Regions from separate parts of the Nonomuraea sp. NPDC051941 genome, predicted to be linked through region 1. Evidence: riboswitches for the same ligand, from Rfam matches in the RefSeq annotation. Region 1 holds a riboswitch; each other region holds the start of a gene.
What was found. A riboswitch is a leader RNA that binds a small molecule or an ion and turns the genes downstream of it on or off. The one in region 1 is predicted to bind S-adenosylmethionine.

Region 1 (5,348 bases):
GCGCCCGCCCGGCCGCAGCGACAGGAGGCCGCACTCGACGACGATCCCGCCGGAGTCGAGCGCGCCCGAGCCGGTCACCGTGCCCTCCAGCACGTTGGCCGCGCCGATGAACTGCGCGACGAACCGGGTCGCCGGCCGCCGGTAGACCTCGTCGGGGGTGCCGAGCTGCTCGACCCGGCCGCCGTTCATGACGGCCACCCGGTCGGACAGCGCGAGCGCCTCCTCCTGGTCGTGCGTGACGAAGACCATGGTGGTGCCGATGCGCCGCTGGATGGCGCGCAGCTCCACCCGCATCTCCCTGCGCAGCTTGGCGTCCAGGTTGGACAGCGGCTCGTCCAGCAGCAGCACGGCGGGCCGGATGGCCAGGGCGCGGGCGAGGGCGACCCGCTGCTGCTGCCCGCCGGACAGCCGGCCGGGCCGCCGCCCGGCGTACCCCTCCAGGCCGACCAGGCTCAGCGCCTCCCGCACCCGCTCGTCCCGCTCCCGCCGGTCGAGCCGGCGCACGCGCAGCCCGTACGCCACGTTGGCGGCCACGGTCATGTGCGGGAAGAGCGCGTAGTTCTGGAACACCATGCCCAGGCCCCGCCGGTACGGGGGCCGCCGGGTCACGTCGGAGCCGTCGATCACGATCCGCCCGGCCGTGGGCTGGACGAACCCGGCGACGCAGTTGAGCAGCGTCGTCTTGCCGCAGCCGCTGGGCCCGAGGATCGACAGGAACTCGCCCTTGCGGATCGACAGCCGGTCCAGGTCGAGCACGCGCGCGCCGTCGTACCCGGCGGCGAGCCCTTCGATCTCGACGTGCCCGCCGCCTTCTTCCGGGGTCAGCCGAAGATCTGGTTCCACCGCTGCTGCCATTCGTTCAGCTTCGGGGTGGCGACCGCGTAGTCCACCCAGATGAACTTCTTGAAGACGTCGGGACCGTGCTTCACCTTCTGCTCGAACGGCTCGCTGTAGGAGATCGAGTCGTTGCCCGCGGCGTACCAGGTGCCCTCGGCGAACGGCTTCTGGTTCTGCGCGGCCGTCAGGTGGTCGAGGAACTTGTTCGCCAGGTCGCTCTTCTGCGTCCCCGCGGCGATGAAGTACGAGGTCAGCGCGCCGACGGGGCCGGACTTGGGGTAGGTGAAGCCGATCGGGGAGCCGGCCTGGGCCATGGCGAAGGCGCGGCCGTCCCAGAAGGGCATGATCCAGGCGTCGCCGTTCTCGATGACGGTGGCGGCGTTGCCCGCGTTGGCGGGGAAGGAGGACACGCAGCCCTTCAGCGTCGCGAGCTTGTCGAACGCCTTGTCCACGGCGGCCGGGTCGGACAGCGTGCCGCCCTGGGAGGTGACCAGGGCGGAGAAGAACTCCAGGCCGGGGTTGTAGGTGAGCGGCGGGAGGGCGACGTGGCCGCAGTACTGCTTGTCGAAGATGTCCGCCCAGTCCGCGGGCGGCGTCTTGATCTTGTCGGTGCGGTAGAGGAGGCCGGTGGAGCCGGTGGTCAGCGGCACTCCGTACTGCTTGCCGTCGTACGCGGACTTGCCGGCGAGCACCGGGTCCAGCTCCTTGAAGTGCGCGAGCCCGTCGGTGGCCAGCGGCTGGAGCAGCCCGGCGGAGGCCGCGGGCAGCGACGCGTCCGGCGTGAACGCGATGACGTCGAACGGCGGGTTCTTGCCGTCGGCCGCGCGCAGCTTGGTGAGCCATTCGGCGTTCGCGCCGTAGACGAGATTCACCTTGGCGCCGGTGTCGCGTTCGAACGGCTCCACGAACGACTTCTTGAACAGCTCTCCCCACGCGCCCGCGAACGCGGTCACCGTGAGCTCCTGCTTCGCCGCGCCGCCGGTGCCCGTGGAGCCGCCGGTAGAGCCGCCCGTGTCGACGCCGCCGCAGGCCGTGACCGCCAGCGCGACCACCATGCCCAGTCCCGCGAGGCGAGTGAATCCGCCCTTCATCTTTCCCTTTCCTTTTCGAGCAGCCGGCCAAGGGCGCAGGGCAGCACGACTCGACATCCGCGCTTGCCGCCGGCAGCACCATTCGGCTCGACGACCGTGTCATCACCCGGGGCACCCCGCCGCGGTGGGAGGGTTGCCGTCCAGCAAGCCGGGGCTTCGCACTGGACTCGTGACATAAGCGACTATATCAGTAGGATTTACCTGGATATGGCACGAGGTGATGCTTAGTGGCTTTTGTCTCTTTTGCGCGAGGGTGTGCTCAGCCGTTGACCAGGGCGTCGCCGAGGGGCGTGCGCGCGTACAGGACGCCGCGGCCGACGCGGGTGCCCGCGATCAGGCCCGTCCTGCGCAGCGCCGCCAGATGGCCGCCCGTGGTGCCCAGGCTCTGCCCGAGCAGGGCCGCGAGCTGGGTGGTGGTGGCGGGCTCGGCCAGCTCGGCGAGGATGCGGGCGCGGCTGCGGCCGATCAGGGCCGACAGGTCGGCGTCGGCCGCGGCGGGCACGGCCGCGGCGCCCCTCGCGGGGTAGATCATCGCGTACGGCCAGGCGGCCTCCAGATAGGCGCCGACGGCGGTCGTGAACGCCGACGGCAGGAAGAGCAGCCCCTTGCCGCCGAGCCGGCGCAGCCCGTGGAGGCTGGTCAGCTCGACCTCGATCTGCCCCCGGGGCCGCCAGTGGACCTGCGGGCTGAGGTCCTCCAGCGCCGCCGCCCAGCCGTAGGCCGCCAGCCGTCCCGCCCGATGGGCGACGTCGCGCTGCAGGATCGCGCGGAAGCGCGGCCAGTCGTGGGAGACGATCTCCGTCCAGAGCGCCTCGTACGCGTCGGCGAACCGCCCTACCACCCGCGGTCCCGCCAGCAGCTTCCTGACCCCGCCCGCCGCCGGCCGCCCGGCGAGCGCCCGGGCGATCTCCGCGTGCGCCTGCTCCAGCGGCGTCCTGCGCATGGCGGCCAGCTCCGCCTCGAACGGCACGTCCACCGCCGTCGGCGGCGGGGCGATGAAGGCGACGTTCGTGCCGCGCCGGTTGCCGCTGATCGCGTCCGCGGCCCGCAGCACGGGGTGGGCACGTTCGAGCTCCCGGTACGTGCCCCGCCACCGCGCGGCCCACCGGCCGTGGACGCCCGCCTCCAGCCGGCCCGCCAGCACCCACTGCGCGTGCATGGTCTCGATCAGCGGCGAGATCGCGAACCTGGTGGCCACCAGGTCCTGCGGGGTGACCTCGATTCTTACGGGCACCTTTCGGTTATATCCGAAAGAGTCGCCAGCTCGCCGGTCCGGTCCGCACCATCGTGGACGTGAATGGGGCGACGTTCGGCGAGGTGTTCGCCGTCAAGGAGTTCCGGGTCCTGTTCGGCAGCTTCGCGCTGCTGGTCGGCGGGGACTCGATCAAGATGCTGGCTTTGTCCGTGCTGGTCTATGAGCGGACCGGCTCGGCCGGCCTGTCGGCCGCCGCGTACATGGCCGGCTGGCTGCCGTTCATCGTGGGCGGGCTGTTGCTGCTCTCGCTGGCCGACCGGCTGCCGCCGCGGGCGCTGATGGTGGCCGGCGAGGTGGTCAGGGCGGTGACGTGCCTGCTGCTGGCCTACGCGGGGTTGCCGGTCTGGGCGATGCTGGCGCTGGTGCTGGTCACGGGGCTGTTCACGCCGGTCTTCTTCGCCGCGCGGGCGGCGATGCTGCCCGACGTGCTGCCCGGCGACGCGTTCGTGCTCGGGCGGTCGGTCCTGAACGTGGCCTCCGCGAGCGCGCAGATCGCCGGGCTGGCGGCCGGGGGCGCGTTCCTGGCCGTCGCCGGGCCCTCGGGGGCGCTGGCCACGACCGCGGGCCTGGCCGCGGTGGCCGCCGTGGTGCTGCGGGCCGGACTGCCGTACCGGCCCGCCCGGGGCACGGCGCGGGCGGGCGCGGTGCGCCAGACGCTGCGGGTCAACCGGCGGCTGCTGGCCGATGGGCGGGTGCGGGGGCTGCTGCTGGCGGGGTGGCTGCCGTGCGTGTTCCTGGCCGGGGCCGAGGCCATGGTCGTGCCCTATCTGGGCGGGCAGGGGCAGGCCGGGGTGGTGCTCGCGGCGGCGGCCGGCGGGATGGCGGTGGGGGAGTTCGCGGTGGGCAGGTTCGCCGCGCCGGGGCTGCGCGAGCGGCTGTCGTTTCCGCTGGCGGTGCTGCTCGGCGTGCCCTGGGTGGGGTTCGCGCTCGGGCCGGGGATGGCGTGGGCCGCCATGCTGGCCGCGGTGGCGACCGCGGGGCTGTCGTACCAGCTGGGGTTGCAGCGGCGGTTCGTGGAGTCGGTGCCCGAGGAGGTGCGGGGGCAGGCGTTCGGGCTGCAGTCGTCCGGGCTGATGACGGGGCAGGCGGCCGGGGCGGCGCTGGTCGGGGCGCTCGGAGAGGTGATCGCGCCCGGGCCCGCGATCGCGGTGGCGGGCGGTGCCGGGGTCCTGGTCGCGCTGGCGCTGGCGGGCGTGCTGCGCCCGGGCGGTACGCGCGAAGCGGCCCCCCACCTCTGACCGGCCGTTGAGCGCGCGGCGGGCCCGGCTGCCGAGCTCGCGCAGCCCCGCCGCTGACCGGCCGCACCCTCGGCACGGGCGCGGAAAACCCCCCGCGATCGGGCGTGTCCCGGCTATATGGTGCCGTTCGTGGACACTCTGGAAAGCCTCGTCATCGCCCGGCGGCTGCGCGTGCCCATCGGCGCCGCGCCCGCCGGATCCGGGTCCGGCTGGGGGGAGACCGCCGCCCGCCAGCTCGACGCGGCGCTGCTCAGCGTCGGCTTCACGTGCTCGGCCGCGCTGCTCGAGCGGCTGTCCGGGCTGCGCGGCGAGACCGTGGTCGACCTCGGCGTCCGCATCCTTGCCGCCGTCCGCACGCTCGTGGGTGATCACGTCCGGCACAACGCGTACTTCCTCGACTTCCCCAAGAACGTGCCTGACACCCTGGAGTTCTGGGCCGGGCTGCTGCGCGAGGCCCTGCTCGACCCGGTCGCCGCCGCCCGCGTCGAGACCTCGGCGCTCAACCTGCTCTCCCTGCCTGGCTACGGCCGTTACCAACATACCTACGCCGACCTGCTGGCCGCGCACGCCGAGCTGATCCCGCTGGCCGGGGACCGGGTGACCGTGCTGGAGCTGGGCGGGAGCCTGGAGTCGGAGGCGCGGGAGCTCTACTTCTCGCTGGCGGGCTCCGAGGTGCCCCTGGCCGCCGAGGACCTGGCCGCGCTGCGCCTGCTGGCCGGGTTCTGCGCCGACGAGCCCGAGCGCGTCCCCGTGCGCGAGAACCGCGCGATCGTCAACGAGGTCCGGCTGGCCGAGGGCCGGCCGCTGCTGGTCGACACCGTGACCGACGTGCTCCGGCTCGCCTGCGGCTGCTCCGGCGGCGATGTCGCGCTGGCCGAGCCCACCAGGTTCCGCTCGTTCCGCCGGGCCGAGCGCCGCGCCCTGCTG
Region 2 (5,348 bases), on a different contig from region 1:
CGCCGACCGACCAGCCGGAGTCGGAGCCCGGGCCGGACGAGTGCCGGCCCGGGTTCTCTCTTCTTTCAGTGGTGGCTCGGCACGTAGGCGGTGGCGCCGCCCTGGCAGCCGGCGAACGCGGCGCCGATGACGGCCACGGCGTTGCCACAGATGTTGATCGGGATCGCGATCGGAAGGTGCAGCTGGTTGCCGCTGAGCACACTGCCGTTGCCGCTGGTCGTGTCGGCGTGCGCCGGGGCCGCGAGCGACAGCATGGCGACGGCTCCTGTGACGACCATGACCTTCTTCAGCACGAGGGCTCCTCTCGGTTTCGCGGCCTGGGGCCGCTGGTGCTTGCTCGGGAGCGGTCGGTCGCGCCAAATGGGAGTGACGCAACGCGCACGCTCGATGACATTAGGTAAACGTACCGCAAGTCCGCGACAATGAGTAGTCAAACGATGACGATGCGTGTCACTCGAAAGTCATGAGATAGTCCTGACATGTGGCTCACCTGGCGCGCCGCAATGGAGCGCGCGCTGTACGGCGAGGAGGGCTTCTACCTTCGCGAACGCCCTTCAGGCCACTTCCGGACCTCGGTCAGCGCCTCCCCGGCGTTCGCCGACGCGGTGCTGGCGCTGCTGTCGGAGGTGGACGCCGAGCTCGGCGGTCCCGACGTGCTCGACCTGGTCGACATCGGCGCGGGCGAGGGCACGCTGGTCGCCCAGGTGCTGGAGGCCGCCGAGCCCGCGCTGCGCGACCGGCTCCGCGTCACCGCCGTCGACCTCTCCCCCAGGCCGGACGGCCTGCCCGAGCGGATCGCCTGGCGCCGGAGCGTGCCCACCGGCCTCACGGGCCTGGCCATCGCCAACGAGTGGCTCGACAACGTGCCGCTCGACGTGGTGGAGCAGACCTCCGCCGGGCCACGCCTCATCATGGTGAACGTCCGCACCGGCGAGGAGCGCCTCGGCGGGCCGCCGCGACCGGACGACTGCGTCTGGCTCGACCGGTGGTGGCCGCTGACCCGGGTGGGCTCGCGCGCGGAGATCGGCCGCCCCCGCGACGAGGCGTGGGCCTCCGTCCTGGGACGTCTCACAAGGGGCCGAGCGATTGCCGTGGATTATGCACACCCTGTGGATAACCGGCCGCTCTGTGGCACGTTGACCGGTTACCGCGACGGCGCGGTCGTTGCCCCGATCCCCGATGGGACCTGCGATATCACGGCTCATGTCGCGCTTGACGCGTGCGCCGAGGCCGGGCGCCAGGCCGGCGCGATATCCACAGCCTTGTCCACACAGCGCGACGCGCTGAGGGCTTTGGGGATCACCGGCACCCGGCCCCCGATCGACCTGGCCCGCACCGAGCCGCGCACCTACATCCGGGCGCTGGCCAGGGCGTCGGAGGAGGGCGAGCTGATCGACCCGGCGGGGCTCGGCGGGTTCGGCTGGCTCAGCCAGCGGCGGTGACCTCCAGCGACCGCAGCCCCCTGATGATGTAGCCGGGCTTCCAGCTCGGCTCCTCCCGCAGTTCGAGCTTGGCCGCCCGGTCCAGGAGCGCGCCGTACGACTCGATGAGCTCGATGCGGGCCAGCGGCGCGCCCAGGCAGAAGTGGATCCCGGCCCCGAACGAGATGTGCGGATTGTCGGCCCGCCCCACGTCGAGCCGGTCCGGGTCCTCGAAGACCGCCGGGTCGCGGTTGGCGGAGCCGAACAGCAGCGCCACCTCCGACCCGCGCGGGATCTCCACCCCGTGCACCTCGATGTCCTCCAGCACCCAGCGTTCGAACATCTGCAGCGGCGTGTCCCAGCGCATCACCTCCTCGACGGCCGTGGGCAGCAGCGAGCGGTCCTCGCGCAGCCGGGCCAGTTCGGAGGGATTGCGGAACAGGGACCACCAGCCGTTGCCCGTCACGTTCACGGTGGCCTCGTGACCGGCGTTGAGCAGCAGCACGCACGTGCCGACCAGCTCGTCCTCGGTCAGCTCGTCGATCTGCGCCAGTGCGCTGATCAGGTCGTCGCCGGGAGCCCGGCGGCGCTCCGCGGCCAGGGTCTTGAGGTAGTCGGCGAACTCCGACGCCGCCCGTACCGCCGTGTGCTGGGCCTCGAGGCTCGGGTTGAGCTCGTACATGCCGCAGATCTCCGCCGACCAGGGGCGCAGGAGGTGGCGGTCGGCGTGGGGGATGCCGAGCATCTCCGCGATCACCGTCACCGGGAGCGGCTCGGCTACCTCGGCGAGCAGGTCGCCGCCGCCCTTCTCGACGAACGCGTCCACCAGGCCCGCGGCGATGGCGCGCACCCGGGGACGCAGCGACTCGACCATGCGCGGCGTGAACGCCTTGGAGACCAGCCGGCGCAGCCTGGTGTGCACCGGCGGCTCCACGTCGAGCATGCCCGCCCTGATCACCCGCCAGAACGGCTCCTGGAACTCCGGCTCCGCCGGCCTCCCGAACTCCTCGTTGGTGGCCACGTGGAGGTGGGACCGCCCCAGGCGGCGGTCCCTGAGCAGGGCGTTCACGTCGGCATGACGTGAGATCAGCCACTGGTTCGTCGGCTCGAAGTAGCTGACCGGCGCCTCGCGCCTCAGCTCGTCGTACACCCGGTACGGGTGCGCCACGAAATCCGGATCCCAAGGGTCAAATCGCACTATTTCATCTTAAGGAGTGGGGTCCTCCTGTTGCGCCGTCCGCTTGCTCCGCATGCGGATGTTCAGCAGCTCGACGACGAGCGAGAACGCCATCGCGAAGTAGATGTAGCCCTTGGGGATGTGCTGGCCGAAGCCCTCGGCGATGAGCACCACGCCGATCAGCACGAGGAACGACAGCGCCAGCATCTTGATGCTCGGGTGCCGGTCCACGAACCTGCTGATCGGCCCCGACGCGAACAGCATCACCAGCACCGCCACCACGACCGCCGCGATCATCACGCCGAGCGTGTCGACCATGCCGACGGCGGTGATGACGGAGTCGAGCGAGAACACGATGTCCAGCACCATGATCTGGATGATCACCGAGGCGAAGGAGGCGGCCGCGGCCTTCTTGCCGTCCTTGCCCACGGGGCCGTCCATGCTGTGGCCGATCTCGGTGACGCTCTTGCCCAGCAGGAACAGGCCGCCGAGCAGCAGGATCAGGTCGCGTCCCGATATTTCGTGACCGAAGACGGCGAACAGCGGCTCGGTGAGCTGCACCACCCACGACAGGGCGAGCAGCAGGAGCAGCCGGGTGATCAGGGCCGCGCCCAGACCCAGCACCCGGGCTCTGTCCCGTTGTTCGGGAGGTAGTTTCCCGGCCAGGATGGAGATGAAGATGATGTTGTCGATCCCCAGCACGATCTCCAGGGCGACCAGGGTGAAGAAGCCGATCCAGATCTGCGGGTCGGTCACCCAGTCCAACATTTACGCACCTCCATGACACATGAGCGGGATTTCCGGTAGCAACGAGTCAGCCGCCGAATAAGTTCACGGAGTTGCGATCGATGGAGGGGATTGGGTTATAGTCTCCGCCGTAGGTCATGAGTGCCAGCGACAAGCCCCGGCTAGCTGGCCGGCAACCCTCGCGTCCGCGGCGGGGTGCCCCGGGTGAAGACCTGGTCCGTCATGAAGTGTGGCGGGCAAGCGCGGGCTCCGTGGCTGCTTCCAGGGGTCCGATGACCCTGAGGGAGATGTGCCGTGTCCACGTTGACGATCTTCAGCTCCGTCCCCGCTCGCGCCGCCGAGGCCGAGGCCGTTCCGGTCGCCACGAGCAGGCCGATCCCCGCCGTGCTCGGGGCCGATCTCGAGGTGCCGGTCAAGGGCGGCCGGCTCGTCGGCTACGCCAACCTCGACTACGCCGCCAGCGCCCCCTGTCTCGAGCCGGTCAGCGCCGCCGTCACCGCCGCGCTCCCGGCCTACTCCAGCGTCCACCGGGGCGCGGGCTACGCCTCGCAGCTCACCACCGCCCGCTACGAGCAGGCCCGCCACACGGTGCGGGCGTTCGTCGGGGCCCGCCCGGACGACGCGGTGATCTTCACCCGCAACACCACCGACGCCACGAACCTCCTGGCCCGCTGCCTGCCCGCCGGCACCACCACCGTGGTCTTCGACACCGAGCACCACGCCTCTCTCCTCCCCTGGGAGAAGTCCGTACGGCTGGCGCCGCCCGCCTTCCCCGGCGAGGCGGTCCGCGCCGCCGACGCGGCCCTGGCCGGCATCGACGGCCCCAAGCTGCTCGTGGTCACCGCCGCCTCCAACGTCACCGGCGAGCTCTGGCCCATCGCCGCTTTGGCCCACGTCGCGCACCGGCACGGCGCCCGCATCCTGGTGGACGCCGCCCAGCTCGTACCGCACCGGCGGCTCAACCTGACCGCGCTCGACCTGGACTACGTGGCCTTCTCCGGGCACAAGCTGTACGCGCCGTTCGGCGCCGGGGTGCTGGTCGGGCGGCGCGACTGGCTCGCGGACGGCGAGCCGTACCTCAAGGGCGGCGGCGCGGTGCGCTCCGTGGGCGACGACACCGAGTGGCACGACGACCCTGAGCCGCGCCACGAGGCGGGCACCCCGAACGTGCTGGGCGCCATCGCCCTGGCCGCCGCCTGTGACGCGCTCACGGCCACCGGCTGGACCGCGCTGGTGCGGGAGGAGGAGCGGCTGATCGCGCGCCTGCGGTCCGGGCTGGCCTCCATCGAGGGCGTACGGGAGCTGTCGCTGTGGGGGGACGACCACCCGCGCGTCGGCATCGTGTCGTTCACCGTGGCCGGCTACTCGGCCCGCGAGGTGGCCGAGGTGCTGTCCGGCGAGTACGGCATCGGGGTGCGCGACGGCAAGTTCTGCGCGCACCCGTTCGTCCGGCACCTGTTGGGTGAGGCCGACGGCGGATGTGAGGACGGCACCGCCTCCGCGGTGCGGGCCTCCATCGGCATCGGCTCCACGCAGGAGCACGTGGACCGGCTGGTCGAGGCCGTGCGGGACCTCGTGAATCGCTGAGTCGGCCGTCGAGTCGGCGCTGAGTCGACTGCTGAGTCGGCCGCTAGACGGCGTCGGAGCGGTTCGGCGGCTTGCGGTGCGGCGGCGGCTCGTCGGAGACCAGGGCGTCGATGTCCCTCATGTCGTCGTCGTTGACCCCGCCGGCCCGGTGCTCGGTCGGCTGCCTGGGCACCCGAGGCGCCTCGGCGGGCGTCGTGAGGCCGCCGGGCCTGGTCGTGACGTTCGACGGCTCCGAACGCTGTGGCCGCGCGGCGCTTTCCTCCTCGGCGGCCCGGCGTTCCGAGCGCCGGCGGAACATCGCGGCGAAGATCCCGTCGATCCCGATCCGGCCGCCTCCCAGCGCCAGGAACAACAGGGCCAGTGCCCCGAGCGCGCCGGGCAGCTCCCAGCCGCCGGCGCTGGACAGTACCCCGTGC
Region 3 (5,348 bases), on a different contig from region 1:
CGATGAAGCCGTAGCCCTTGTCCGCGTTGAACCACTTGACGGTGCCCTGCGCCACTTCCGACTCCTCTTACTGGGCTTTCAGATCTCGCCCATTCCTCCGCGAGACCCGTAATCGCCGGACTTAAGGGAAAATCAGCCAGACGATCGCCCTCGACCATACCTGTGGCACGGGGTTTGGCAACAGAGTCAATCTGCAAACGATGCATTTCTTCGCAACGAAGGCGCTTCAGCGTTTCATTTGCCCTGGAAATGGAGAAGGCGCCCACTAGGGGCGCCTTCCACACGTGTGATCTATAGCACTCAGCCGCCGGCAACCGCCGGGATGATTGAGATCTGAGTGCCCTCAGGTGCCGGAGTGTCGAGCCCGTCGGCGAAACGGACGTCCTCTTCCCCAACGTAAACGTTGACAAAACGACGAATCTTGCCCGATTCATCCAGAATTCTCGCGCCGATCCCCGGGTAGTCGGAGTCGAGCTTGGCAAGCACGTCACGAAGAGTCGCGCCCTCGCCACTGACTTCGGCGTTGCCCCCGGTGTAGGTGCGCAGAATGGTGGGAATCCGCACCGAAACGCTCATGGTTTAACTCGCCTTTCCTGGTTGTCAGACAGTCGCGCGGAACGCGTCGAGGGAGGGCCGGATCACGGCCGTGGGCTGGGCGTCGTCGCTGATCGCGTCGAGCGTCTTGAGCCCGTCGCCGGTGTTGAGGACCACGGTCTCGGCCTCGGGGTCGAGCCGCCCGCTCTCGGCGAGCTTCTTCAGCACGCCCACGGTCACCCCTCCCGCGGTCTCGGCGAAGACGCCCTCCGTCGAGGCCAGGAGCTTGATCGCGGCCACGATCTCGGCGTCCGTGACGTCCTCGACGGCCCCTCCGGTGCGCCGGGCGATGTCGAGCACGTACGGCCCGTCGGCCGGGTTGCCGATGGCCAGCGACTTGGCGATGGTGTCGGGCTTGACCGGCTGCACGACGTCGTGCCCCGCCTTGTACGCGGTGGAGACCGGCGAGCACCCGGCCGCCTGCGCCCCGAAGATCTTGTACGGCGTGTCCTCGACCAGCCCCAGCTGCACCAGCTCGCGGAAACCCTTGTCGATCTTGGTGAGCTGCGAGCCGGAGGCGATGGGGATGACGATCTGCTCGGGCAAGCGCCACCCGAGCTGCTCGGCGATCTCGTACGCGAGCGTCTTGGAGCCCTCGGCGTAGTAGGGCCGCAGGTTGACGTTGACGAACCCCCACTTGTCACCCAGCGGGTCACCGATCAGCTCGGAGCAGAACCGGTTGACCTCGTCATAGGTGCCGTCGATCCCGATCAGCTTCCCGCCGAACACGCGAGCCATGGCGATCTTGGCCGCTTCGAGGTTGGCCGGGATGAACACGCACGCCTCGAGCCCGGCGCGCGCCGCCGCCGCGGTGACCGCGCCCGCGAGGTTGCCCGTGGAGGAGCAGGAAAGGGTGTGGAAGCCGAAGTTACGCGCCGCCTCGACGGCGATGGCGACGACCCGGTCCTTGAAGGAATGGGTGGGGTTGCCCGAGTCGTCCTTCACGTACAGGTTCTTGAGACCGAGTGCGCGTCCGAGGTTTCCGGCCTTGACCAGTTTGGTCCAACCCGGGTTCATATTGGGCTTACTGGCGACGTCAACCGGCACCGGGAGCAGCGACCGGTAACGCCAGATGTTGGCGGGACCCGACTCGATGTCGGAGCGGGTCACCGTACCGAAGGAATAGGCCGCTTCGAGCGGCCCGAAACACTCCAGACACGCGAAGCTCGGACCGAGCGGGTAACGCGTGCCGCACTCACGGCAGGACAGACCGACAGCAGGACCAAAGTCGAGCGACATGAAGCGAGGCCTTCCCTCATCTTCGCCTGCGGCCACCTTGACCGCAGACCGGAATTGGCACCTTGTCCCGGTCGGCCTCGCCCTGTCGCGAGTCTCAAACCGGGAGGGTTGCCGGGGCTTCGCAGGGCCGGTCCCTCCACCCCTCTGGATGAGCAATATTCAGTTGTTGAAAAGGACTCTACCCGTCGATGGGGCCCAAATGGCCACCCGTCTCAAGATGCGAGACGTGGCGTCTCAGCGATAATCATCACCCAGCACTCCCTGCACGTATTTGCGGGCCTGATGAATGCGCGACTTGGCGGTGCCCAGGGGGATGCCGAGCTGCTCGGCCACCTCGTTGTAGTCGAGCTGGACGATGTCGCGCAGCACCAGCGCCTGCGCCAGGTCGGGCTTGTCGGCCTCCAGCGCCTCCATGGCGTCGAGCAGGTCGAGCCGCGAGCCCGCGATCACGCTCACCCGCGCCACGTCGGGCTTCTGCGTGGGCAGCTCGTCCGAGGTCTGCTCGGCCGCGCGGCGTTTGAGCGACCTGTACGTGGTGCGCGCGCAGTTGGCCGTCACGATGTGCAGCCAGGTGCTGAACCGCGCCCGGCCCTCGAACCGGCCGATGTTGCGCGCCACGGCCAGCAACGTGTCCTGCGAGGCTTCCTCGGCATCCTGGTGATAGGGGAGGATCCGGGCGCAGTGTCGCATCACATCGGGCTCGATCCGCGCCAGGAGCTCGCCAAGTGCGCGATGATCTCCTCCTGCGGCCGAGCGGGCGAGTTCCTCGGTTAGCTCATCTAGCGCCATAGCTGGGATCCTATGGGCGAAGGGAGCGTAGATGAACAGCGTCCTGGTGGCCTCCAACAGAGGACCCGTTTCCTTTACCGTCTCGGACGACGGCGAGCTGACCATGAAACGCGGTGGCGGCGGCCTGGTTTCTGCACTGTCCGAGGTGGCACGGAAGGACGGCATGCTGTGGGTGTGCGCGGCGCTGTCCGACGGCGACCGCAGCGCCGTGCGCCTGGTGCCCGGCGGCCGGATCGACCACGCCGGCTACGACACGGGCCCGGTGCGCATGCTCGACATCCCGCCCGCCACCTTCCACCGCGCCTACAACGCCGTGGCCAACTCCACCCTGTGGTTCGTCAACCACCTGCTCTACGACATCCCCAACTCACCCAACTTCGGCACGAGGTTCGAGCGCGAGTGGGAGTCCTACCGCGACTACAACGGCGCGTTCGCGCTGGCGCTGGCCGAGGAGGCCGGCCACGGCGCCCGCGTCATGGTGCAGGACTACCACCTGACGCTGACCCCGGCGATGCTCCGCGCCGAGCGGCCGGACCTGCGCATCGCCCACTTCAGCCACACCCCGTGGGCGCCCCCCGAATACTTCTCGCTGCTGCCCGACGAGGTGGTCGGAGAGGTCCTGGAGGGCATCCTTGGGGCCGATCACGCCGGGTTCCTGGCCGACAGGTGGGCGCAGGCATTCATGGACTGCTGTGAAGCGCTGCTGGGCGCGGAGGTCGACCGCGTGGGCCGCAGCGTCACCCACGAGGGCCGGACCACCCGCATCGGCGTGCACAGCCTCGGCGTGGACGGCGACGCGCTGTGGGAGCGTGCCGTCGAGCCCGACGTCGAGTCACACATGACCGCGCTCAGGGAGCAGGTGGGCGACCGCCGGCTGATCGTCCGCATCGACCGCACCGAGCTGTCGAAGAACATCGTGCGCGGCCTGGTGGCCTACCGCGAGTTCCTCGCCGCGCACCCGGAGTGGCACGGCAAGGTGGTGCACCTGGCGTTCGCATACCCGAGCCGGCACGACCTGCCCGAATACCGCGAATACACCGCGTCGGTGCTGCGCTGCGCGCAGGAGATCGAGGACGAGTACGGCACCGAGGACTGGGACCCGCTGATCCTCAACGTCAACGACGACTACCCGCGTTCGCTGGCCGCGTACCGGATGGCCGACGTGCTGCTGGTCAACCCGATCCGCGACGGGATGAACCTGGTCGCCAAGGAGGGCCCGATCCTGTCCACGAGGTGCGCGCTCGTGCTCTCGCGCGAGGCGGGGGCGGCGGCCGAGCTGGGCCCGCACGCGCTCGTGGTGAACCCGTACGACATCAGCGGCACGGCCGCCGCGCTGCACGCCGCGCTCGTCATGCCGGAGGACGAGCGCCGCATGCGGCGCGACAAGCTGCACGCCGCGGCCACCGCCCTGCCCCCGCAGAAGTGGCTCGCGGCCCAGCTCGACGCGCTGGCCGAGATCTGAGCCCGGTCAGGTCCAGTCGGCGTGCTTGAGCGCGTCGGCCAGCCCCGGCGTGTTCCACTGGTCCACGATGAGGATCTTGCTCTGCGGCAGGTACCACTCGCGCTGCGTGAAGCGGAGCAGCACCTTCGTGGTCGAGCCCGAATACTTGACGCACTCCGACTTCCACGCGTTGTAGGCGGCCTTGTGCCCCGCGCCGACCTGGCGCAGACCCCTGGTGACCTTCGGGCCGATGGCCTCGCCCCACTTCCGGTTGAACGGGCACGGCTGCACGTCGCTCGCCGTGTAGAAGGGCCTCTTGCCGGTGTACGGGCCGAACCCCTCGGCGCCGCGCTTGATGGACGAGGGGCCGAGGACGTAGAAGGCGTCGCATTCGGGCGTCCCCCAGCCCATGGGCTTGCCGCACTTGCCGGTCACGATCTGGACATCGTCGCCGAAGCGGTGGACCACCCACTTGATCGGGATGTACAGGGTCAGGCCCTTGCGCAGCTTGACCGCCTGGGCGGGCGCGGCGTGGGCGGGCAGGGAGGTCGCGAGGAGGGTGGCCGCAGCCACGGCCACGGCCACGGCGGCGAGGTGTCGCTTGTGCATGCGCCCGACCCTAGGGAGCGCGACTTGCAGCTCAATCACGAACGGCTGAAAGCCGCCACAAGCTCCTCCAGCAGCGCGACGACGCCGTCGGGCCCGTCCACCACGATGTCGGCCCGCTCGGCCAGCTCGGTGACCTCCGCGGAGCCGCTGCACACGGTCACGCCGGGCAGCCCCGAGAGGCGTACGGCCTCGAACGCGGCCAGGTCGCCGAGATCGTCGCCCACGAACATGGCGGACCTGGCGGCCCGCTCGGCCAGGAACAGGCTGAGCGCCTGCCCCTTGTCCATGCCCGGCGGCCGCAGCTCCAGCACGAAGCGGCCCGGCTCGACCACCAGGCCGCGCTTGCCGGCCAGCTCGGCCAGCGGCTCGCGCAGCCTGGCCAGCGCGCCCTCCGGGTCGGAGCTGCGCCTGGTGTGCACGGCCACGGCCCGGCCCTTGTCCTCGATGGTGACGTCTCGCAGGCCCAGCGACTCGAGCAGCAGCTGCAGCTCGGCCTCGGCCTCGAGCACGCCCGGAGGCGGCGGGGGCCCGGAGATCTGCCCGGCCTCCCAGCGCTCGAAGCCGTAGTGCCCGAGCACGACCAGCCGGGGCACGTCGGCCAGGCCCGGCCCGAGCTCCAGCGCGGTGGCCGGCGGCCGGCCGGTCACGATGGCCACCGCCAGGACGTGGGCGCCGA
Region 4 (5,348 bases), on a different contig from region 1:
TCGCCAGGTTGAGTCGATGATGGGAGCGACCAGTTCGGGACGCAGCCCCCAGCCTTCGGCGACGACCGGCCGCCCCGAAACCAGGCCACGCAGGTCGTCCAGAACCCATTCGAACCGCGCGGGAAAGCCTGCCAGGATCTCGTCGGCCATTTTCTGCGGGCTGGTGTTCACCCAGACGGCGTCCGGCTCAGGGTCCGCGATGGGCTCGCCAAGCCGCACGCGACGGGCGATCCGACGGTCATTGTGCGCACGTGCGTCGTGATAGTCGTAGTGATAGGCGGTCAGCCCGTACCGGGTGGCCAGCCGCCTGGCGACGGTGGATTTGCCGGCCCATTGTCCCCCTCCGATCCACAGGGCGTTGTGCAAGGTGCCGAACGGATCCCAGACCTCGCTATTTGCGGCGTTCACGGTTACAGCATGGCGACGGCACCGACCAAAGAAACAGTCTTGTTCTGCCTGCCCGGACGGGTGACGATCGTAGAGAGAAGCCCTTGTCGATGGGCCCGGCGGATCAGTCCGTCATGCGCAGATCGGTCGCGGTCAACAACGACGAAAGCCTGATGCCTTCCGCGGCCAACGCCGCCGCACCTCCCTGCTCGCGGTCGATGACGCACAATGCGTCACTGACCTGGGCCCCGAGGCTCCGCAGCTCAGCAGTGGACAGGACGATCTGGCCACCGCTGGTGACAACATCCTCAACCACCAGAACCCGCCGCCCCACCACATCCGCACCCTCGGCCAGACGACAGGTCCCGTACGCCTTGGCCTGCTTACGGACGAACGCACACGGCAGACCGGTGTGCCGGCCAAGCGCGGTGACCACCGGAATCCCGCCCATCTCAAGCCCGGCCAACACCTCGATGTCCCCCGGGACCACGGGCGCCATCGCCCGAGCGATGTCATCCAGCAGAACGGGATCACCCTCGAACTTGTACTTGTCGAAGTACTCGGTGGCGGTACGTCCTGAGCGGAGCACGAAGTGGCCGGTGAGGTGGGCTGCGGCATGAATCCTGCGAGCCAGGTCAGAGCGCGTCACAGGCACCCAGTCTCCCAGAGGCATGGCGGACGCGCTCAGGGCCGCTCACACAGCCGAGAAGCAAGAACAGCCTCACCTCATGGTGGGCGGGTGCCACGTCCCGAGGTCCCACTCCTCGATCTCGCAGACGCCCTCTGGATACGCCTGCCTCGCAACCTGCCGCATCGATCAAGGCACTTTTGCATTGTTACCCACAGTTATGGGCATATAGCTCTCCGTATCGCTAATAGGCCGTCTTGTCCGAAAGATGCCTATTTGTCGGGGAGTGGAGGCATCGACGATGCGGAACGGCCGAACCATACTCGTCAGCACGTTCACGGCTACGCTGCTGCTGACCGCAGGCTGCACCTCGGGTGGCTCGAACCCACCACCGCCCGCCGGCCCACAGGAGCGGGCCCTCGCAGCCAAGCTGTCGATCATCCCGGCGAACGGCACGAAGAAGGTGCCCCCAGACACCGGAGTCAGCGTCAAGGCCACCGACGGCAAGGTCACCAAGCTGACCGTCGCCGACGCCAAGGGGCATGAGGTCCGCGGAACCCTCGGTGCGGACGGGACGTGGCACCCCACGTGGCCGCTGCGGCCCTCGACCGCGTACACGGTGAGCGCGCAGGCGACCGGCAGGGACGGCAAGCCCGTCACCGCGCGAGCCACGTTCACCACGCTCAAGCCGAAGCGGGTGCTGGAGAGCGGCATGTCCCCGCTGGACGGCGAGAAGGTCGGCGTCGGCATGCCCGTCCAGCTCCTGCTGTCGCGCCCCGTGACCGCCAGGAGCGACCGGGCCGCGGTCGAGAGGTCGCTGGAGGTGCGGATGTCGAAGCCGGTCGAGGGGGCGTGGAGCTGGGTGAGCGACCGCGAGGTCCAGTTCAGGCCGCGCGAGTACTGGCCGGTCGGCGAGAAGGTCACGGTGGTCGCGCACCTGGCCGGGCTGCGGGCGGGCCGGGACCTGTGGGGCACCAGGGACCGCAGCCTGACGTTCACCGTCGGCGACGAGCACATCACCAAGATCCGCAATGGCACCCACCGGGCGGTCGTGCGGGAGAACGGCAAGGTCGTCAAGGCCATCCCGGTCAGCCTGGGCAAGAAGGGCGACGAAAGCTGGTCCGGCGTCATGATCGCCCAGGAGAAGGCCGCGTCGACCCTCATGGACTCGGCCACCATCGGCAGGCCCGGCGAGTACTACGCCCATACCAAGTGGAATGTCAGGATGACCTACAGCGGCATGTTCTTCCATGCCGCGCCCTGGTCGACCGGCGCGCAGGGCAACAGCAACGTCAGCCATGGCTGCGTGAACGCCAGCATGGCCAACGCCCGCTGGTTCTACAACTTCACGCAGCGGGGAGACATCATCGAGGTCACGGGGACGTCGCGGAAGCTCGAGTTCGGCAACGGGCCGACGCCGTGGGCGAAGTCATGGGACGACTGGCTCGCGGGCAGCGCCCTAGGCAAGTCGATCAACGCCTAGGGTTTGATCGGGCAGACCCGGTTCTCGGTAGCCGCCGGTGGTGAGCACTTCCCACATTGGGTGCCACTCTTCCAGAGAGCTCATCTGCCCCGTTCAAGCGCCGTCCGAGGAAAGCGCATTGACGGTGTCCGCCTGTGCGGGCATGATCTCGACTCGGTAGTTCATCCAGAGGATCTGAGGGACCTGGCCCTGTGACGGTCCGGCAACCTCCCCGGCGGGAAACCCGCGGGAAAGGTGCCAATGCCAGGAACGATGAGGGAGAGCTGATGAGCGTGCGGATTGATGTTCCTGTCCTTTCCGGGGATCTGGTGCGATTGGAGCCGCTGGCGATGCGACATGCGCCGGATCTCGCGGAGGCGGCCGAGGAGGATCGGTCGTCCTACGACTTCACGCTGGTGCCTCGCGCTCGCGAGATACCGGACTACCTGTCGGCCCAGCTCGTCCGCGACGGGCTGACCCCATTCGCGCAGGTTCGGCTCACCGACGGCAAGGCGGTGGGCTGCACCGGCCTGTGGGATCCCCGCAGGTGGCCGGACCGGCCGGACCTGCGCGCGATCGAGATCGGCTTCACCTGGCTGGCCGCCTCGGCGCAGGGCACCGGGATCAATGCCGAGGCGAAGCTGTTGCTGCTGTCGTATGCGTTCGACGTGCTCGGCGTCGCCCGCGTCGACCTGAAGACCGACGCCCGCAACCACCGGTGCCGCCAGGCCTTGGAACGCCTCGGCATCCCCTTCGAGGGCGTGCTGCGCGCCTGGTCCATGTCGTGGGCGCACGGCGAGGAGGGCGAGGTCCGCGACTCGGCCATGTTCGCAGTGGTCGCCGAAGACTGGCCTACCGTCAAACCGGTACTGCAAGCCCGTCTCACCGCCGTGAGCTCCCGTTCGCCAGCCTTCTGAGAGCTTCGGCTGGGTGCGGTGAGGCGCCCCTGAGCGTCTGAACACGGCCTGTCGGTAAGTTCGGCGCCCACCAGATCGGCCGCCCGGTGGCGGGACTCGACCCGTGCCTGACCCGTCACGCCGCCTTGTCACGGGGTCCGGAGTGGACCCCGCGACACGAGGTTGACAACCCATCAAGCAGCGTCGAGCGCTGCGGTGATCTTGCGGGTCATCTCGGCCAGAGTGGGGCTGGGCCGGCCCTGGTGGGTACGGGCGGCTGCTGCGAGGGCGACGCTGACGGTGCTGCGGAAGTTGTCGGCCTCGGCCGGGTCCTGCTGCTTGAGCAGGTTCATGGATGCGGTCAGGGCCGGCAGCACCAGGTCGGCGAGGGCAGCGACGGACTTGCCGTACTTCACGCCCTTGGGCGCCTTGGCGAGCACGTGCCCGACCAGGCCGGTCGCGGAGGTCAGGGCGATGGAGCCCTCGGTGGCGACCTTGTGGGCCGAGCCGGCGGCACCAGCGGCGGACATCAGGGAGACGGCGCCCCACGCGGCGGTCCGCAGGGTGAGCTTGTCCTGGTCGGAAAGGGTGATGGACATGGTGGCGTACTCCCTTAGCTCTGTTATGAAATGGGCTTCCACGAGAGGCGGGGGCGAGCTGGGCGTGCCCCGGTTCGCGCTCTGTGCATTCACTGTCGCCGACCGCTCTGATACCGGGCCGTTGGCGTGCTGACACAGCCGCTGACACCGACACAGCATCCGACCCGATCGCCCTCGGGACACTGCCTGCCGCGCTCCTGGCCCTCCTACGGGCGCAAGAAGGCCCAGACCGCGGAACGGCTCAAGGCTGGGAACAGGTGGACCAATCATGATCTGGCCTTCACCACGAAGCTTGGCGACCCGATTGAGCGCACGGAGAACTAGAAGCAGCGGAAGTCCATCCTCAAGCAGGCCGACGTACGGGACCCCAAGCCAACAATGCCCTCCTCATCGAGCACGGCGTTCAGGAAAACCTCGGCCACATCCGTGTGACCACCACCGGGCGCGCCACCCCCACGTAGCAACCCTCCAGATGAAAGACGCCCTCTGGGGTCTCCCCGATCAGTGGCGGTTAAGGTCCTCGATCACCAGCACGACGGCTGTGATGAGAAACCCCAGTCCCACGCCCACCAGCGCGATCACCGCTGTGGTCGCATCGCCCCCTGTTCCAGTGAGAACGACCCAGCCGGCCACAACGAGGAACAACCAGCCGAGAGGGACGAGACTACGAGCACCACTACAGCGCGTTCCGCTGCTGCGCTTCAACGACCATCCTTCGGTTGGGTGAGGCCCTCTCCTCAACTACGGGAGAGGGCCTTCCGCCTGCGGCGGATCGGGGATTTGAACCCTGGATGGGCGGTAAACCCAAACCGCATTAGCAGCGCTGATCTTGCCCGTCCCGATCGATTCAACCTGGACTGACGAACGCGGCCGGTTCGCTTGGAACGGCGTGGGACGGTGCTGGATTGCAACTAGGGAGCGCCCACCACGGGCGGCATTACCTCGATGATGCGGGCTGTTCCGCTGGGCGGTCGCGTCTCGTGCATGGTGATCACGTCACTCGATTTGAGATGTCGCCAGTGTTCAGGGGTCAAAGGAAGGAGTCTCACAGGTGCGCACCTTCCCGGTTCCAGCGGAGTATGACCCTCCACCCAGAGGAAGGCGATACTGATCGAAAGCTCACCCTCAGGCGTGCGCCGTCCGATATCCCACATGGGTCGAAGCCCTTTTCCGGGAAGTATCGGCACCTTGCGGCCTCCCTCCTCGGTGGGCAAGAGGCAGAGCTCAGCCCGGAGAGCACCGTTCCAGGCCTCGCTGCGCCGCCACTCGTACCATGCGACATCCGACTCAAGCCACATCGCTCGGGCGGCATCAGCCAGCAGATCCCAGAACTCGGGCGGCTGGGGGCGTGCGTCGCCGAGCTCCTCAAGCAAAAG

Region 2: linked by a shared signal. The riboswitch ahead of ACIHFD_RS43990 (aminotransferase class V-fold PLP-dependent enzyme) and the one ahead of ACIHFD_RS61380 (PotD/PotF family extracellular solute-binding protein) in region 1 are both predicted to bind S-adenosylmethionine.
Region 3: linked by a shared signal. The riboswitch ahead of thrC (threonine synthase) and the one ahead of ACIHFD_RS61380 (PotD/PotF family extracellular solute-binding protein) in region 1 are both predicted to bind S-adenosylmethionine.
Region 4: linked by a shared signal. The riboswitch ahead of ACIHFD_RS25490 (GNAT family N-acetyltransferase) and the one ahead of ACIHFD_RS61380 (PotD/PotF family extracellular solute-binding protein) in region 1 are both predicted to bind S-adenosylmethionine.

The regions. Positions count from the first base shown of each region.
Region 1 is NZ_JBIUCF010000071.1:42,286-47,633, forward strand. It holds gene ACIHFD_RS61375 (ABC transporter ATP-binding protein) at 1-843, opposite strand, end outside; gene ACIHFD_RS61380 (PotD/PotF family extracellular solute-binding protein) at 822-1,928, opposite strand; SAM riboswitch class IV at 1,983-2,103, opposite strand; gene ACIHFD_RS61385 (helix-turn-helix domain-containing protein) at 2,188-3,162, opposite strand; gene ACIHFD_RS61390 (MFS transporter) at 3,222-4,421, shown strand; gene ACIHFD_RS61395 (hypothetical protein) at 4,551-5,348, shown strand, end outside.
Region 2 is NZ_JBIUCF010000035.1:102,483-107,830, reverse strand. It holds gene ACIHFD_RS44010 (chaplin family protein) at 66-293, opposite strand; gene ACIHFD_RS44005 (SAM-dependent methyltransferase) at 480-1,442, shown strand; gene ACIHFD_RS44000 (cytochrome P450) at 1,426-2,619, opposite strand; gene ACIHFD_RS43995 (TerC family protein) at 2,629-3,366, opposite strand; SAM riboswitch class IV at 3,479-3,594, shown strand; gene ACIHFD_RS43990 (aminotransferase class V-fold PLP-dependent enzyme) at 3,640-4,932, shown strand; gene ACIHFD_RS43985 (DoxX family protein) at 4,976-5,348, opposite strand, start outside.
Region 3 is NZ_JBIUCF010000089.1:679-6,026, forward strand. It holds gene ACIHFD_RS64710 (cold-shock protein) at 1-55, opposite strand, end outside; gene ACIHFD_RS64715 (MoaD/ThiS family protein) at 301-576, opposite strand; gene thrC (threonine synthase) at 601-1,833, opposite strand; SAM riboswitch class I at 1,847-1,988, opposite strand; gene ACIHFD_RS64725 (RNA polymerase sigma factor) at 2,068-2,622, opposite strand; gene ACIHFD_RS64730 (trehalose-6-phosphate synthase) at 2,654-4,084, shown strand; gene ACIHFD_RS64735 (hypothetical protein) at 4,091-4,672, opposite strand; gene otsB (trehalose-phosphatase) at 4,708-5,348, opposite strand, start outside.
Region 4 is NZ_JBIUCF010000015.1:134,139-139,486, reverse strand. It holds gene ACIHFD_RS25505 (hypothetical protein) at 1-408, opposite strand, end outside; gene pyrE (orotate phosphoribosyltransferase) at 512-1,036, opposite strand; gene ACIHFD_RS25495 (Ig-like domain-containing protein) at 1,317-2,498, shown strand; SAM riboswitch class I at 2,657-2,757, shown strand; gene ACIHFD_RS25490 (GNAT family N-acetyltransferase) at 2,765-3,394, shown strand; gene ACIHFD_RS25485 (hypothetical protein) at 3,568-3,972, opposite strand; gene ACIHFD_RS25480 (hypothetical protein) at 4,474-4,677, opposite strand; gene ACIHFD_RS25475 (hypothetical protein) at 4,884-5,348, opposite strand, start outside.